Regions from separate parts of the Planctomyces sp. SH-PL14 genome, predicted to be linked through region 1. Evidence: riboswitches for the same ligand, from Rfam matches in the RefSeq annotation. Region 1 holds a riboswitch; the other holds the start of a gene.
The links. Region 1 has a riboswitch for cobalamin ahead of VT03_RS02360 (DUF1559 domain-containing protein). Riboswitches for the same ligand answer to the same signal wherever they lie in the genome.
Positions count from the first base shown of each region.

Region 2: it holds a riboswitch for cobalamin, as region 1 does, so the genes downstream of both, VT03_RS27155 (prepilin-type N-terminal cleavage/methylation domain-containing protein) here and VT03_RS02360 (DUF1559 domain-containing protein) in region 1, are expected to answer to the same signal.

Region 1 covers NZ_CP011270.1:562,115-569,519, reverse strand. Annotated here, with positions in the region: gene VT03_RS02370 (hypothetical protein) at 1-27, opposite strand, end outside; gene VT03_RS02365 (ribonucleoside-diphosphate reductase subunit alpha) at 39-2,891, opposite strand; cobalamin riboswitch at 3,224-3,462, opposite strand; cobalamin riboswitch at 3,896-4,085, shown strand; gene VT03_RS02360 (DUF1559 domain-containing protein) at 4,193-5,203, shown strand; gene VT03_RS02355 (hypothetical protein) at 5,507-6,001, shown strand; gene VT03_RS02350 (efflux RND transporter periplasmic adaptor subunit) at 6,109-7,405, shown strand, end outside.
Region 2 covers NZ_CP011270.1:7,064,396-7,071,800, forward strand. Annotated here, with positions in the region: gene VT03_RS27130 (glycosyltransferase) at 1-152, opposite strand, end outside; gene VT03_RS27135 (hypothetical protein) at 612-1,013, opposite strand; tRNA gene VT03_RS27145 (tRNA-Ser) at 1,248-1,334, opposite strand; gene VT03_RS27150 (hypothetical protein) at 1,412-1,624, opposite strand; cobalamin riboswitch at 2,030-2,248, shown strand; gene VT03_RS27155 (prepilin-type N-terminal cleavage/methylation domain-containing protein) at 2,406-3,278, shown strand; gene VT03_RS27160 (hypothetical protein) at 3,325-3,654, shown strand; gene VT03_RS27165 (GTPase) at 3,780-5,639, shown strand; gene hemB (porphobilinogen synthase) at 5,750-6,742, shown strand; gene VT03_RS27175 (hypothetical protein) at 6,746-7,075, shown strand; gene VT03_RS27180 (endo-1,4-beta-xylanase) at 7,352-7,405, shown strand, end outside.

The DNA of each region.
Region 1 (7,405 bases):
GAGAAAGAGCCGGCTGGTAGCGGGCATGTTGTCCGGTTCTACTGGCATGACTCGCAGCCGGGGTCGTCGATGGGACACATCGCGCCGGCCTGCGGAACGGCGGCTTCCAGGGAGTTCGACTCGGCCGAACCCCCGTCGCGGCGGACCTCGACCTCGCTCGAAGCACTCTTGTTCTTCATCCACTTGGGCTGGATGCCGAAGCGGTTGACGTCGACAGTCGACTTCTCGACCTGCGTTGCGGCAAGGGTCCGAAGGTAATAGGTCGTCTTGAGCCCCTTGTCCCAGGCGAGGAAGTACATGTCGTGCATCTTCCGCCCGCTCGGCTCGGCGAGGTAGAGATTGAGCGACTGCCCCTGATCGATCCACTTCTGGCGGCGGGAGGCACACTCGATGAGCCACTTCGGCTCCAGTTCGAACGCCGTGAGATACCGTCGCCGGATCTCGAGCGGGATCCGCCCGATGTTCTGGATCGAGCCGTCGTAGTACTTGATCTCCTCCAGCATCTGAGCGTCCCACAGGTCGAGCCGCTTCAATTCGTCGACAAGGACGTCGCTGACCTGCGTGAACTCACCCGAGAGGTTGCTCTTCACATAGAGGTACTTGTAGGCGGGCTCGATCGACTGCGTGACGCCGATGATCGTCGAGATCGTGGCGGTCGGAGCGATGGCGAGGACGTTGCTGTTCCGCATCCCGTGGGCGGCAATCGCTTCCCGGACCGGCTGCCAGTCAAGGGCCGACGAGCGGTCAACCTGGATCGCCTCGCCGCGGTTCTGCTCTAAGAGGTCGAGCGTGTCGAGCGGCAGCAGTCCGCGGTCCCACTTCGAGCCGGCGTAGGTCGCGTAGGCACCCCGTTCGCGGGCCAGGTCTGCCGACGCGGAGATAGCGTGGTAGGCGATCGCTTCCATGCTCCGGTCAGAGAATTCGACCGCCGCGTCGCTGGCATAGCTGATCCCCAGGGCCTGGAGCGCGTCCTGGAACCCCATGATCCCCAGTCCGACCGGGCGGTGCCGGCGGTTCGACCGCTCGGCCTCAGGTGTCGGGTAGAAGTTGATGTCGACGACGTTGTCGAGCATCCGGACCGCCGTCCGGACCGTGTCGGCCAGCAGTTCGAGATCGAACCGGCCGTCGACGACGTGGGCCTTGAGGTTGATCGACCCCAGGTTGCAAACCGCGGTCTCCTGGGCCGACGTGTTCAGCAGAATCTCGGTGCAGAGGTTGCTGCTGTGGACGACGCCGACATGGTCCTGCGGCGAGCGGATGTTCGAGGGATCCTTGAACGTGATCCACGGATGCCCCGTTTCGAACAGACGGGTGAGCATCTTCCGCCACAGCTCCGCGGCAGGCAGCCGCCGGAAGAGCGGGATCTCCCCCCCGTCGGCGAGCCGCTCGTAATGCTCGTACCGTTCCTGGAACGCGCGGCCGTAGAGATCGTGCAGGTCCGGTACTTCGTCGGGGCTGAACAGGGTCCAGGAGCCGTTCTGCCGGACCCGCTGGAGGAACAGGTCGGGAATCCAGTTTGCCGTATGCATGTCATGCGTGCGGCGGCGTTCGTCTCCGGTGTTCTTGCGGAGGTCAAGGAACTCTTCGACGTCGAGGTGCCACGTTTCGAGATACGAGCAGACCGCCCCCTTCCGCTTGCCTCCCTGGTTCACCGCGACAGCCGCGTCGTTCACCACCTTGAGAAACGGGATGACTCCCTGGCTCTTTCCGTTCGTCCCGTGGATATGCGAGTTCGTGGCCCGGATGCGGGTCCAGTCGTTCCCGAGACCGCCGGCCCACTTCGAGAGCTTCGCGTTATCCGAGACGACCTTGAAAATGTGTTCCAGGTCATCGTCGACGGTGCTCAGGTAGCACGAACTGAGCTGCGGATGCGGTGTCGCCGAGTTGAACAGCGTCGGCGTGGCGGAGGTGAACCGGAACGTCGAGAGCACTTCGTAGAACTCGATCGCCCGGGCTTCGCGGTCCTCCGGCTCCTGGATCGCCAGTCCCATCGCGACCCGCATCCAGAAGAACTGCGGTGTCTCGATGCGCCGCCCGCCGATATGCAGCAGGTAGCGGTCATAAATCGCCTGCAGGCCCAGGTAGCGGAACTGGTCGTCCCGCTCCGGCTTCATCGCCACGGCCAGGCGGCCGAGATCAAAGCTCCGCAGTTCCGGCGCGAGTCGTCCCGCCCGGATCCCATCGATGATCGAATGCTCAAACTGGTCTCGGTGCACGGCCGTCAGCGACCGGGCCTCAGGCGTCTCGCCGAGGACCTCCTGATAAATGACGTTTCGCATCAGCCGCGAGGCAACGACGTCGAACGCCGGATCGCGCTCGATCCGTGATCGGGCGGCGAGGATCTGGACGCGGTACACCTCGGCGAGCGCGATCCCGTCGAAGACAGAGCGGATGACTTCGTCGACCAGCTCATCGACGGAGACGATCGTCTCGAACCCGCGGCACGCCTCGGCGATCCGCTTCCGGGCCCGCTGCGGATCGAACGGGACGCGGGTTCCGTCCGGCAGGACGACATGGACGACCGGCGTCTCGTCGGCGACCGGAACCTCGCCCCGGATGAGCCGCATCTTGGCGTGCTCGGAGCGGTAGATGATGTAGCGGCGGGCGACGCGGTACTGGCCGCAGGCCATGAGCCCCATCTCCACGAGGTCCTGGATTCTCTCGACATCGATCCCCTCGGGCCGGCTGGCCGCTACGCCGATGTCGTCGCCGACCGACCGCGCCACATCGGCGATCTCCTGCTGGACATCCGCGTCGAGCGGCTGACCGGCGGCGAGGTTCAGCTCGGCGCGGAAGGCGTTGGCGATGGCGTTCTGAATCCGGGCCAGGTCGAAGGAGACGACTCGGCCGTCGCGTTTGCGGACAACCCATTCGTGAGGGGCGCGCAGCATGAATCCATCCAGTCCGAAGAGAGGAAAGTAGGTGAACGGCCGACGCAACGGGGGCGCGTTGGATCGAACCGAGAGATCGCTGAAGAGAATCGGTTCAGCGGTCCGGAGGAGAGACACTCACGAGGGCTCAGCCGTCGCGGGACGGCCAGAGTGCGGAGGTGCGTTTAGAAACGCCCCGCGGGAGCCGGGAGAACAGAGGGGGTGTCCCAAGCCGGACACTCGATGCGCGTAAAGCGATACCGCCAGACATCATCCTCGGCCGCCCTTTCCCACGAAGGCTCCGTTCGACAGCGGGGTGGGCTGGCAGCAACAACTGCCCTTCCTCGTGAACGCCACACCGCTCCGTTGCCGGCAGGTCTTCGGACTCGCGGACGTGCGAGTTCCCGTCTCCATCGGACTGATGAAGGGGGGCTCGCGCCTACTGGCCGTCGCTTCCCGGACCTGAAGATCCAGTGCCATGACGGCGGTCGTTTCCGCTTACCGCTGCGGGGCAGTCCCGGTTTTGCACCGGTGTTCCCTCTTTCGCGGACACCACAAGTGATGGTGCCCGACCAGCAACGCGAGGCAAGATATCGTGGGTTAACGGAATGTCAACGGCCTCCTTCGGCGGATTCACAAAGCCGCCTAAGGCTCAAGTTCACAAGCACCGCGATCTTGCCGGCACGGCTTTGCTTCCTCAGACCCAACGTGCGACGGCAGCCGGGGTCAAGGGGGCAACCCCTTGCCGCCGGAGGCACTCCTGTGAGGAACCTTGGCACGCAACGGACGTCCCCTTTGTGGTACCGGCGTTGAGAACTCACCGCTCGCTTTGCAATCTCCGCGGGTTGGTGAAGGGGCATCCGGCACGGTGTCCGCGTTTGGACACTCACTCCTTCAGACATCTCTCGACCGCCAGGCCTCCGGCGGGCAAGAGGGCGTTGCCCCCTTGCATCCCCCACCAGGGTGCCCCTGGACCCGGTGCTTTGAAGGCGGATTGAATTCACTGCACGCCCCTCCTATGGTTCGCCCACTCAACCCCGTTGGGCGTTCGATCCCCTGGATCGGACAGGAAGCCGGTGCGAATCCGGCGCGGGACCGCCGCTGTAAGCGAGGAGGTCCCGGACACTATGCCACTGCCGACATCACGTCGGTGGGAAGGCGTCCGGGACCGTCTGACTCGCAAGCCAGAATACGGCCCGACGGGACTGCCATGCGATGTTTCGGCCTGAAGACATCCGTGGAGGGCATGTCCCAGGTGTCATTGTCGACATCGGTGCCTTTCCGCGCGGCCGAACCGCCTGGCCCGGAAAGGACGGCTCTCCATGTCTTACGCTTCTGTCTGTGGCTGCGCGCGCCGGTCTCTCTCGCGCCGGAATTCCCGGTATCGCGGGTTTACCCTCATCGAGCTGCTCGTCGTGATCGCCATCATTGCGGTCCTCGTAGCCATCCTCCTCCCGGCGGTGCAGCAGGCCCGGGAATCGGCGCGGCAGACCCAGTGCCGCAATCACCTCAAGCAGCTCGGCCTGGCACTCAACAACTACCACGAGTCGTGCGGGATGTTTCCGAAGGGGGGCTATGGCGGCGGGATGGGATCCCCCGCGCTGTGGGTCACCGCCGGGGCCCGCGCCGGTCGCGTCGTGAGCTGGGGGAACGCGATCCTGCCACATCTCGATCAGACGGGGCTCTTTCACCGATACAACCAGAATGAGCCTTACCTTCACGCCGATAACGCGGCGCTCTGCGCGACGGTCCTGCCGGTCTTTATCTGCCCCTCGAACCCGGGCGCCGGCGACCTGAAGTCGAATGGCGACAACGCGACCCATCCGAAGATGGGACGGAGCGACTACGGCGGAAACTGGGGTGAGCGGGGGCTCCGCTGCTACCCGATGAGCAACTGCCAGAACTCGTACGCCGACCTGGGGGACACCGACGGCTTCGGCCGCGGCGTCATCCGCGGGGCAGGGGAGACGAGCATTGGGATCCGCGACATTCTCGATGGCACGAGCAACACGGTCCTGCTCGGCGAGGCCCCCGAGGCGATCCACGGTCTGTGGGCGGGGCATAAGAACTACTTCGATCAGAGCGCACCGCTGAACGGGCGGTTCGGCACCGCGGGGATGACGAGGTTCGCGTCGTGCCAGGTTGCGAACAACAGCCCGAACATCGGGAAGCTGGGGTGCGACTTTGGGCAGGAGTTCCACAGCCATCACGCCGGGGGCGCGAACTTCCTGATGGTCGATGCCTCGGTCCGCTTTTGTCCGGAGAACATCGCGCTTCAGACCTTGTCGGCACTTCTCTCGCGGAAGGGGAAGGAACTGGTGGGCGAGTTCTGATTGGCCGCGGACTTCGCAGAAGAGGAAAAGAAGAAGTAAAGCCACAGATGAACACAGATCAGAGAGAGGACCGATGACTCGACTCGCTCGCCTTTGCACGGGCCGACCGCGGGTGAGCCCCGCACAGGCCGCCACACCGTCTCCTTTCCAAATCTGTGTTTATCTGTGTTCATCTGTGGCGAATCCCTTCTCCGCAACATCCGCCTCAACCTGCGGGATGCCCCCCGAAGCGAAGACGATCGCCTGCGAATCCGGGAAGGCGGCGTTGACTTCAACGACGAATCGACGCAAGCTGATTGTGTGATGGCTCGTTTTCTTTCCCCCCTGAGCGGCTCTCCGACGCGGACGGTGCAGATCCTCTGCTACCTCCTGCTCGGGATCGGCTCATGGTGCGGGCCGATTCCCTGGATCCACTGCCACGGTCAAGCCGGCGGAAGCGGTGCGGCGCTGAGCGAGCATCGTCAGCTCCATCACACGCGAACTCAGGAACCGCAGGGCTGGCATTTTCACCTGCTGCTGCTGACGGAGTTCCAGTCCGAGCCGTGCGGTGAAGATTGTCCCGAGCGGCACCACCAGGCCCCCGTCCCCGCAGGCTGGTCCCTGGCCTACGGCGTCTCGGTGGTCAAGGCCTCCCCGACGGGGGACATGTCGTTGCCGCTGGCCGTGCTGGACTGGGCCATTGCGGCACCGGCCGTCGTGACGGAGCCGGAGAACTCATCCCGGGTCGAGCGTCCCGCGAGCGACGCCCCCGGTCCCTTGGTGAATCGTCTCGACCTGTTGTGCGTGGCCCGCTGCTGAGATCCGGGCGGGGAGCCGGCTGGCTTCCCGATGCTGTCCCGCGTTCTCGTCTTCTCTTTCCTGCGTAGCGTGCCTGCTTGCGCCTGCGCCCCTCCGAGTCGATTCCCATGAAAAGACGTCACGTCTCTCTTGTCGTTGCGCTCGTCGCAGCCGGCGCCGGGGGCGCCGCCCTCGTCTATCGTCCCTGGCAGCGGTCGACCGCCGAAGCCTCCGAGAAGCCGACCGCCGGGGAGTCCAAGCCCTCCGGCCCGACAGCGACGGACGCTCCGGCTGTCGTTGTCCTTTCACTTGAGAAAGCGGAGGCGGCCCGCATCGCCGTCGAGCCGGTCGCGGCCCGGTCGCTGGGACGGTCGATCACGGTCCCAGGTCGGCTCCAGTACGACGACACCCGGCACATTTCGGTCCGTGCCGCGACCGCCGGAGTCCTCGCCGACGTCCTCGTGAAGCCGGGAGACGCTGTCGTTGCCGGACAGGTTCTGGCGATTCTCTCCAGCCCCGAGGTCGGGACCGCGCGGGCGGACGTCCTCCAGCGCGAGGGGGAGCTGCGGGTCCTGGAGGAAGAACTCTCCTGGCGGGGAAAGACGAACGAGGGGATCTTCGCTCTGAGCGAGGCGGTCGGCCGCAAGGACCCGCTTGATGCGATCCGCAATACCTTCCGATCCGTCCCGCTGGGCAAGGGGGGCGAAGGGGTGCTGACGGCCTATTCGCGGTTGCGGCTGGCGGATTCGCTGGCTCAGGGTGTGTCGGGGGCCCTCGACAACGGCGCCGTCCCGCAGCGGATGGTCCGCGAGCGGATGAGCGAGCTTGAGTCGGCCGACGCCGGGCTCAAGGGAGCCATGGAGCAGGCGGTGTTCGAAAGCCGCCAGGCGTACCGGCAGTCGGAAGTCGGCGTCGAAGCCGCCCGGCGGCGTCTCGACGTCAGCCGGCAGCATCTCAACACGCTGCTCGGCTACACGGAGAGCATGAGTGCCAAGTCCGCCCCGTCCGACCTGTCGTCGGTCGAGATCCAGGCCCCGTTCGCCGGGACGATCGAGCAAAAGCTCGTGTCGACGGCGGAGCGGACGCAGCTCGGCGAGCCGCTCTTCGTCCTGGCCGATACGAGCCGGCTGTGGGTCGCGGCGGACCTGCGGGAGCGGGACTGGTCCGCGGTCCGGCTTCATGAAGGGGATCCGCTCTCGGTCGAAACGCCGGCCATCGCCGGGAAAATCCTCCCGGCGAAGATCCACTACGTCGGTCGGGAGGTCTCGGCGGAGACGAACTCGGTGCCGCTGATCGGAGCGATCGACAACACGGACGGGCTGCTCCGGCCGGGGCTGTTCGTCCGGGTGACGATTCCCGTGGACGCCAGCCGGACCGTGATCGCCGTGCCGGAGTCCGCGGTGACGCGGCACGACGGCTCGGCCT
Region 2 (7,405 bases), 1.9 Mb from region 1:
CTGAACTGCAGCCCGGCCTGTTCGACAGGCTCGCGGAAGTATTCGCCGGTGGCGAGGGTCACGCTGTGGCCGCGTGACTGGAGTTCTCGCCCGATTCCGATGAAGGGATTGACATCTCCCGAGCTTCCTTGGGGCAGGAGCAGAAATTCCATGGGACCGGCCTGATCGAGTTGCGACTGGGGTCCTGCAAGATGAGGCGGGGCGGCCGCACTGACAAGCTCAGGCGGGCAGGCCCAATGGGATGCTGGCTCGAGCGACGTCCTCGCCCGCGCGGCTCCGTTAGCTCAAACCCATCGTGACGGCAGCCGGGGTCAAGGGCCAAAGAAACGACACGGACCCTTGCCCGCCGGAGGCACTTCCATGAGGAACCATAGTACACAACGGATGTCCGCTTTGTGGTACCAGCGTTGAGGACTCCCTCACATCGCACCGCTGGCGTTGCAATCCCTGCGGGTTGGTGAGGGGGCATCCGACACGTCGTCCGCGCTTGGACACGCGCTCCTTCAGACATCTCTCGACGGCCAAGCCTCCGGCGGGCAAAGGGGCGTTGCCCCTCTGCACTCCCCACCAGGGTGCCCCTGGACCCGGTGAGACTGCGAGCAGCAACCGCGCTACCGACGGACCGGCACCGTCGAATACAGCGCTATGTCCGGATCAACCTCGTCGTCGTATTCCTCGGTATCCGGCTCACTGTAGGCCCGACGGGGGAGGGCCGCGCTCGAGAGATCGATCCGCACATGGATGATCCGCCGCGGACCGACCGCCTCTTCCGCCAGACGCTTCAGCTTGCGGTCCTGCAGATAAAGAAGGGCGACCGCCCCGACCGCGCTCGATCCCAGAAACAACACACCGGCCGCCGCCAGCCACGGCGCGCGGGACAGAAACAGGTACGCAAAGGTCGAAGCGAAACCGGTCCCGGTCATCCATTTGATGAGCCCGACGAGACGGCGATGGCAACCCCAGGTTTCGGGCTGCTCCAGAAGCGTAGGAATTGACGCACTGCGCCTGGCCATGCGGAATCCTGCAAAGAAGGAGATTCCGAAGGAATGCCACAACAACATCGCGAACGCGACGAAGGGACGGGTTGAGCGCAGCTCACAAGCTAACCGCCCGAAATCGGAAAGAGAAGCGCCGACTTCGAGATTCGACGACGGGTGCCGGCTCGAGCTCTCGGATCGGCCGCACGCCGGCGAGCCGCAAACGGAGCCCACCGCGCGGCTTCTGACATAGCCAAAGAAAAACTGGAGCGGAGAGGGGGGGATTCGAACCCCCGGTCCCCTTTCGGAGACACAGCATTTCCAGTGCTGCACAATCGGCCGCTCTGCCACCTCTCCGAACGTGAATTCACGTCAGCCCGGGATGACAAAACCTGCCCGCAACAGGAGTCGCGGGCCGGCTGTTTCCCGATGTCTTATTCGGCGGCTGCCTTGGCCGCGGCGAGGTCCGCGTCTCGCTGTTCGACGGCGGAGAGAGCGTTGAGACGGTTGGTGATCGACCGAACCTTGGCGCGGAGGTTCCGCCAGATGGGGTCCTTGCGCTCGCTGTCCGCGACGCCCTTTCCGTAGGCATCCAAACGGGTTTTCGCCTCGCCCAACTGGCGTTCCAACGAGGTCCGGTTCGACATCTCTAGCCTCAGTCCAACTTCTCTGAAAAACGGTCGAGTCCCGCAGTCTCTCAGAACAGGCCGGTTGTTGCAACGACAGCGGAAACGCTTTTGTGGTTCGCTGCTTGCGGGGCTCGGTTCCGTAGCGTAGTGGTCTTGTGTTCAGGGGTTGTCGCGGGGGAATTCGGCAGCGAAGCCCAGGCGGAGGTCGAGAAGCGAAGGAGACTCTCCAACAGTGAGCGTCAGCAGCGAGCAGCGTTCCAACCGCTGTGTTCCAAAGAGGTTGGAACACCAATTGATGCTAGGTGTTCACTGATGGCGAGGAGACCGCGCGCAGCCTGAAAGCCCGATGGTGACATGCCCCAGACAGACGGCGTTGGCGGGGAAATCGCGGGACGCCGATTGACGGCCGGCAGCCGGGTGGTACCTTTTGCCCCGGTATCGGGTGCCCGACAGGGTTGTCGGGAGAATAGGGAAGACGGTGTAACTCCGTCGCGGTCCCGCCGCTGTAACCGGGGACGACAGTCAGTTGAGAAGCCGATGGATTCCGTCCATCGCTTCCGCCACTGCGACGCAGGTCGCGGGAAGGTCTGACTGAAGAACGATCCGGAAGCCAGAAGACCTGCCTGATATCGCCGTCCGCCGGCCTGTTTGCCCGGCGGAGGCCTGTTTTGTCGGTCCCCTCGCGGAAAGGGCGTCGGCGTTCGCGGTCCGGCCCCCTTCTGATCGGGCTTCTCCGCGCTTCGCTTGCGCGGCTTTCCTCGTCCGGTGCGCGATTCACCGTCTGACAAGGAATTTTCGAATGGCTTCCCGTTTCCGGTCCCGCCGTGGTTTCACGCTGATCGAGCTGCTCGTCGTCATCGCCATCATCGCGGTGCTCGTCTCCATCCTCCTCCCCGCCGTCCAGCAGGCCCGCGCTGCCGCCCGCACGTCGGACTGCCGGAACCGGCTCCGGCAGCTCGTCATCGCCATGCACAACTACGCCGAGACGTACGGCGACCGGCTGATCCCCTACATCGTCGAGGACCAGGCACGGCTCAACTACCTGCAGACCTACGGCGGGAAGCAGGGGATGGCGCAGTACTGGTTCGGAACGGTCAACTACGACGAGCCGGTCATCAGCAAGCAGCTCGACTTCCGGAGCAGTCCGCTGGGACAGTTCATGGAGACGAACTATGCCACCTTCCAGTGTCCGGACTTCGGCCCCTCGCAGATGCAGAAAGTGCGGTTCGGGCGGCCGGCGAGCGGATACGCCTACAACGGCTACTTCCTCTCCCGGAGCGGGGGGCTGGACTACCTTCCGCCGAGCTGGGCCGCTCAGCCGTCGGCGAAGCAGCTCAGCGTCCGTCTTGCGGACGTGAAGCAGACGACGCAAACGATCGCCTTTGCCGATAGCGCGGCGGTTCTCTGCGAGGATTTCGCCTGCACCTCCAGTCCTCTGCAGGAAAACTGGATTCTCGAGCCGCCGAGCAACGATCTTCCGACGATGCACTTCCGGCACAACGGCGTCGCGAACATCGCCTACGTCGACGGCCACGTCGAATCGTCCGGGACCCGGGCTTTCGTGACGCCGTCGTTCGGCGATGGCGCCAAGATGGACCGGGAGCAGCTCGGGTATCTCTCCGACCGTCTGGGCAATACGAACTTCCAGGATGAATGGTACGACCTGAAGTAGGCAGCAACCTGGAGAAGCGAGGTTCAGTCCATTCCGCGAGGCGGTCATGCGGTTTCTGATATTTGTCGCGCTCGCACTGTGCTGTTCCTGCGCCGCGGAAACTCCGGCCGACCCCGAGCGCGGGGGGCAGATGGTCTATATCGACACCGCGACCGAGCAGCCGTTCGTCGCCAACATCTCTCGCGAGTTCCCGGCCCTTCATCCCGACAGCGGCGAGCGGACGCTCATCCCCGCGCTGTACTGCCCGACCTGCCAGAAGTGGTATCCGGCCCCTCCGGTGGAAGTTCTCCAGCGAAACCCGGCCGCGGCGAAGTGTCCCAAGTCGGGAGATGTCATGACGGCCAACGGGCCCTGGCCGACCGCTCCTGCCAAGTGATCCGAATGGCGGCGGCCGCCGTTCCTGGCCTCGATGCGTTCTCGGGGGTGTCGCGTTACGATGCCTGAGAACGTCCCCCCTTGCGACCGGTTGGTTGCGGGGATGGTGGGGCGGGGGATGGAGCAATGTCGGCCGAACTGGTCCAACTCGAAATGCTGGCGCAGATCGACGATCTGCGGGACCGCGTGCAGACCTGGGCCGCGCAGGAGTCCCCCTGGGTGCCGGTCCAGCGGAGCCAGGCTCTCCTCCGCCGTGTGCTGACTCGCGTCGAAACGCTGCGGATCCGCCTGGAGACGCCGCTCGTTGTCGCGACCTTCGGCGGGACAGGGACCGGGAAGAGCACGCTCGTCAACGCTCTCGTCGGGGCCGAGGTGACTGCTTCGGGGCGGCAGCGGCCGACGACCAAGAAGCCGCAGATCATCTGCCACACCGAGACCGACGCCCGGCTCCTCGGCCTGCCGCTCGATGAGTGCGAGCTGGTCCAGCGGGACGCCGAGATCCTCCGCGACATCGTGATCCTCGATTGTCCCGACCCGGACACGAACGAGACCGAGACCGCCGGCAGCAACCTCGCCCGGCTGCACGCGCTGCTGCCCTACTGCGATGTGCTGATCTACTGCTCGACCCAGCAGAAGTACCGCTCGAACCGCGTTGTGACGGAACTGGGACAGGCGGCGGCCGGATGCCGGCTCGTCTTCGTCCAGACGCACGCCGATCTCGACGAGGACATCCGGGACGACTGGCGGCAGCAGCTCCGGAGCCACTATGAGGTCCCCGACGTCTTCTTCGTCGATTCCGTGAAGGCCCTCCGCGAGCAACAGAGCGGCCAGCGTCCGTCCGGGGAGATGGGCCGCCTGATCGAGCTCCTGATCCGGCAGCTCGGGGCGTCGGAGCGGGTGCGGGTCCGGCGGGCGAACGTCGTCGACCTGCTGCACGCCGCCCTGACCCGGTCCCGCGAACAGCTTCAGGAGGGGCTCGACGGAGTCCGCTTGCTCGAGAAGGCTCTCGAAGTGCAGCGGGAGGCGATGGGCCGGCGGATGACGACGCGGCTCTGCGAAGACCTGCTGGCCAACCGGAACCTGTGGGAGCGGCGGCTCCTGGGGGCGGTGACCGACACCTGGGGGATGAGCCCCTTTTCCTCGGTCCTCCGGGTCTACAACGGCCTGGGGGCGCTCCTGACGTCGATGAGTCTCTACCGCGCCCGTACGACCGCCCAGATGGCGCTCCTGGGGGTGGTCCACGGGGCGCGATGGATCGAGAGCAAGCTCCAGTCGCAGGAGGCGGAGGACCGGCTGGAGCGGGTCAGCGCCTTCGGGATCGAGGACAACGACCTTCGCGAAGCGGAGCTGGTGATCGAGGGGCACGTCCATGCGGCCGAGCTCTCGGGAACGCTCGGCCAGGGGCGTTCGATCCGCGACCTGCGGCGGGAGGCGGCGGTCGTCGAGAAGCAGTTCCTCGTCGACGTCGGGCAGCGGCTGGAAGAGATCATCCGTGATCTCTCGGAACGGAACTCCCGCTGGTGGATCCGCGTTCTCTACGAAGTCACGTTTGTCGCCTTCCCGCTGTTCCTGCTCTACCGCATCGGCCGGAACTTCTTCTACGACTCGCTGGTTTACGAGCGGGCGTTTCTCTCGACCGACTTCTATGTTCCGGCGATCGTCTTCCTGGCCCTCTGGGGGGGCGTTCTGGTGATGCTCTTCGCCCACCGGTTGCGGCGGGGGCTCAACCAACGCGTCGTCGGCCTGGCGGAAGAGCTCGTCGACCTGCATCTCTCTCAGGGGCTGTTTCCGCAGGTCGAAGGGGCCTGCCAGGATGCCGCGCGGCGGACGGGAGAGATCGACCGCCTCGCCATCGCGGCGACGAAGCTTCGCGACGACCTGGCCGGCTCCTCTCGGCTCGGTTCTCAGAGGCTGCGGCCGGCGGCAGCGGAGACGTCGGGATCGGCCCTGGTCTCGTCTTCGGGGCTCGCCCTGGCTCGGCCGTGACGATCGGCCAGGCAAGTCGGGCGAATCATCGGCTCTCGTCGCGTGGGCCCTGATCGAACCGTATGATGAAGACTTCCGGTCGATGCCGGTTCCGAAACGTCGGGAGCGCCATGTTTCCTCAGATCCGCCTGCGACGGCTTCGCAGCCATCCCCGCCTTCGCGAAATGGTCCGCGAGACGAACCTCGCCCCGTCGGACTTCATCCTCCCCCTCTTCATCCGTCACGGGACCGACACCGAGGTCCCGATCCAGTCGATGCCGGGCCATTCGCAGTGGACGGTCGACCGGCTGACGAAGGAGGCCAGGGAAATCGAGTCGCTGGGGATTCCGGCGGTGATCCTGTTCGGCATTCCGGACGAGAAGGACGCCGTCGGAAGCAGTTCCTGGGATGAGCATGGGGTCGTGCAGCAGGCGATCCACGCCATCCGCGAGGCAGCGCCGACGCTGTACGTCATCACGGATGTCTGCTTCTGCGAGTTCACCGATCACGGCCACTGCGGCGTGCTCCACGAAGTGAACGGCACGCAGGATGTCGACAACGACGCGACCCTGCCTAACCTCGTGAAGCAGGCGGTCAGCCACGCCCGCGCCGGAGCCCACATGATCGCCCCCAGCGGCATGATGGACGGCATGATCGGAGCGCTGCGGGAGGGGCTCGACGCCGCGGGATTCACGCATGTCCCGATCATGAGTTACGCCGCCAAGTACGCCTCCGGCTTCTACGGCCCGTTCCGGGAGGCGGCGGAGAGCACGCCGCAGTTCGGCGACCGGCGGACCTACCAAATGGACCCCGCCAACGGGGCGGAGGCGCTTCGCGAGGTCGCCCTCGATCTCGCCGAAGGGGCGGACCTCCTGATGGTCAAGCCGGCCCTGAGCTACCTCGACATCATCCGCCGAGTGAAAGCGGCCCACCCGGACGTCCCCCTGGCCGCGTACAACGTCAGCGGTGAGTTCGCGATGGTCAAGGCGGCGGCCCGCAACGGCTGGATCGACGAGCAGCGGGTCGCCCTGGAAATCCTGACCAGCATCAAGCGGGCGGGGGCGGACCTGATCCTGACGTATCACGCCAAGGACGCAGCCCGGTGGCTGGCGGGAGAGTCCTGAGCCGTGAACTGGCGCGAGCGACTGCGGAACGCGTTTGCCGTTCCCGAGCGGAAAGAGGTCGAGCTGACCGACGAGGTCCGCCGCCGGATCGACGGGGTGTGCGAAACCCTCATCCAGCGGAATCTCGCCGCGCCGGCGGTTGTCCTCCTCGAGATGTCCCGGCCGATGAACTATGTCGGCGCCCAGGCCCTGCACGCCCTGACGCCGCTGCTGGCCGCGGTCGCCGAACCGGCACGGGTGACCGAGCTGGCGGCGTTCTTTGAGCAGCGGGGATCGGTCGAGTATGTCATCGGCCGCCTCGAAATCCTTCAGAAACGCAAGGGGCCGTCCTGACTCCGGCCGCGGATCCGCCCCGGTCCGCGGCCGATTGAACGCCCGCCGGAGGGGGACTAGACTCCTGAACTCCTGTCCCCGGCCTCACGGAATAATCGGTAAATCTCAACAAAATCCGTTTCGTTCGAGGGCTGGGGGGAGTTCGGCTCCGGGGAGGAGGGTATGGCCCGGTCGATGGAAGCTGTATTGTGAATGTTTCCGCGGATTTGGCGTTTCCGCGGGAGAGGGACTCGGGAACTGATCCTGGCGTAGGGTAGAACGGCTGCAATGGGCGTCATGCGATTCGTGTTCGATCCGCCCGAACTGTTCGACCAGTATCCGGAACTGCGC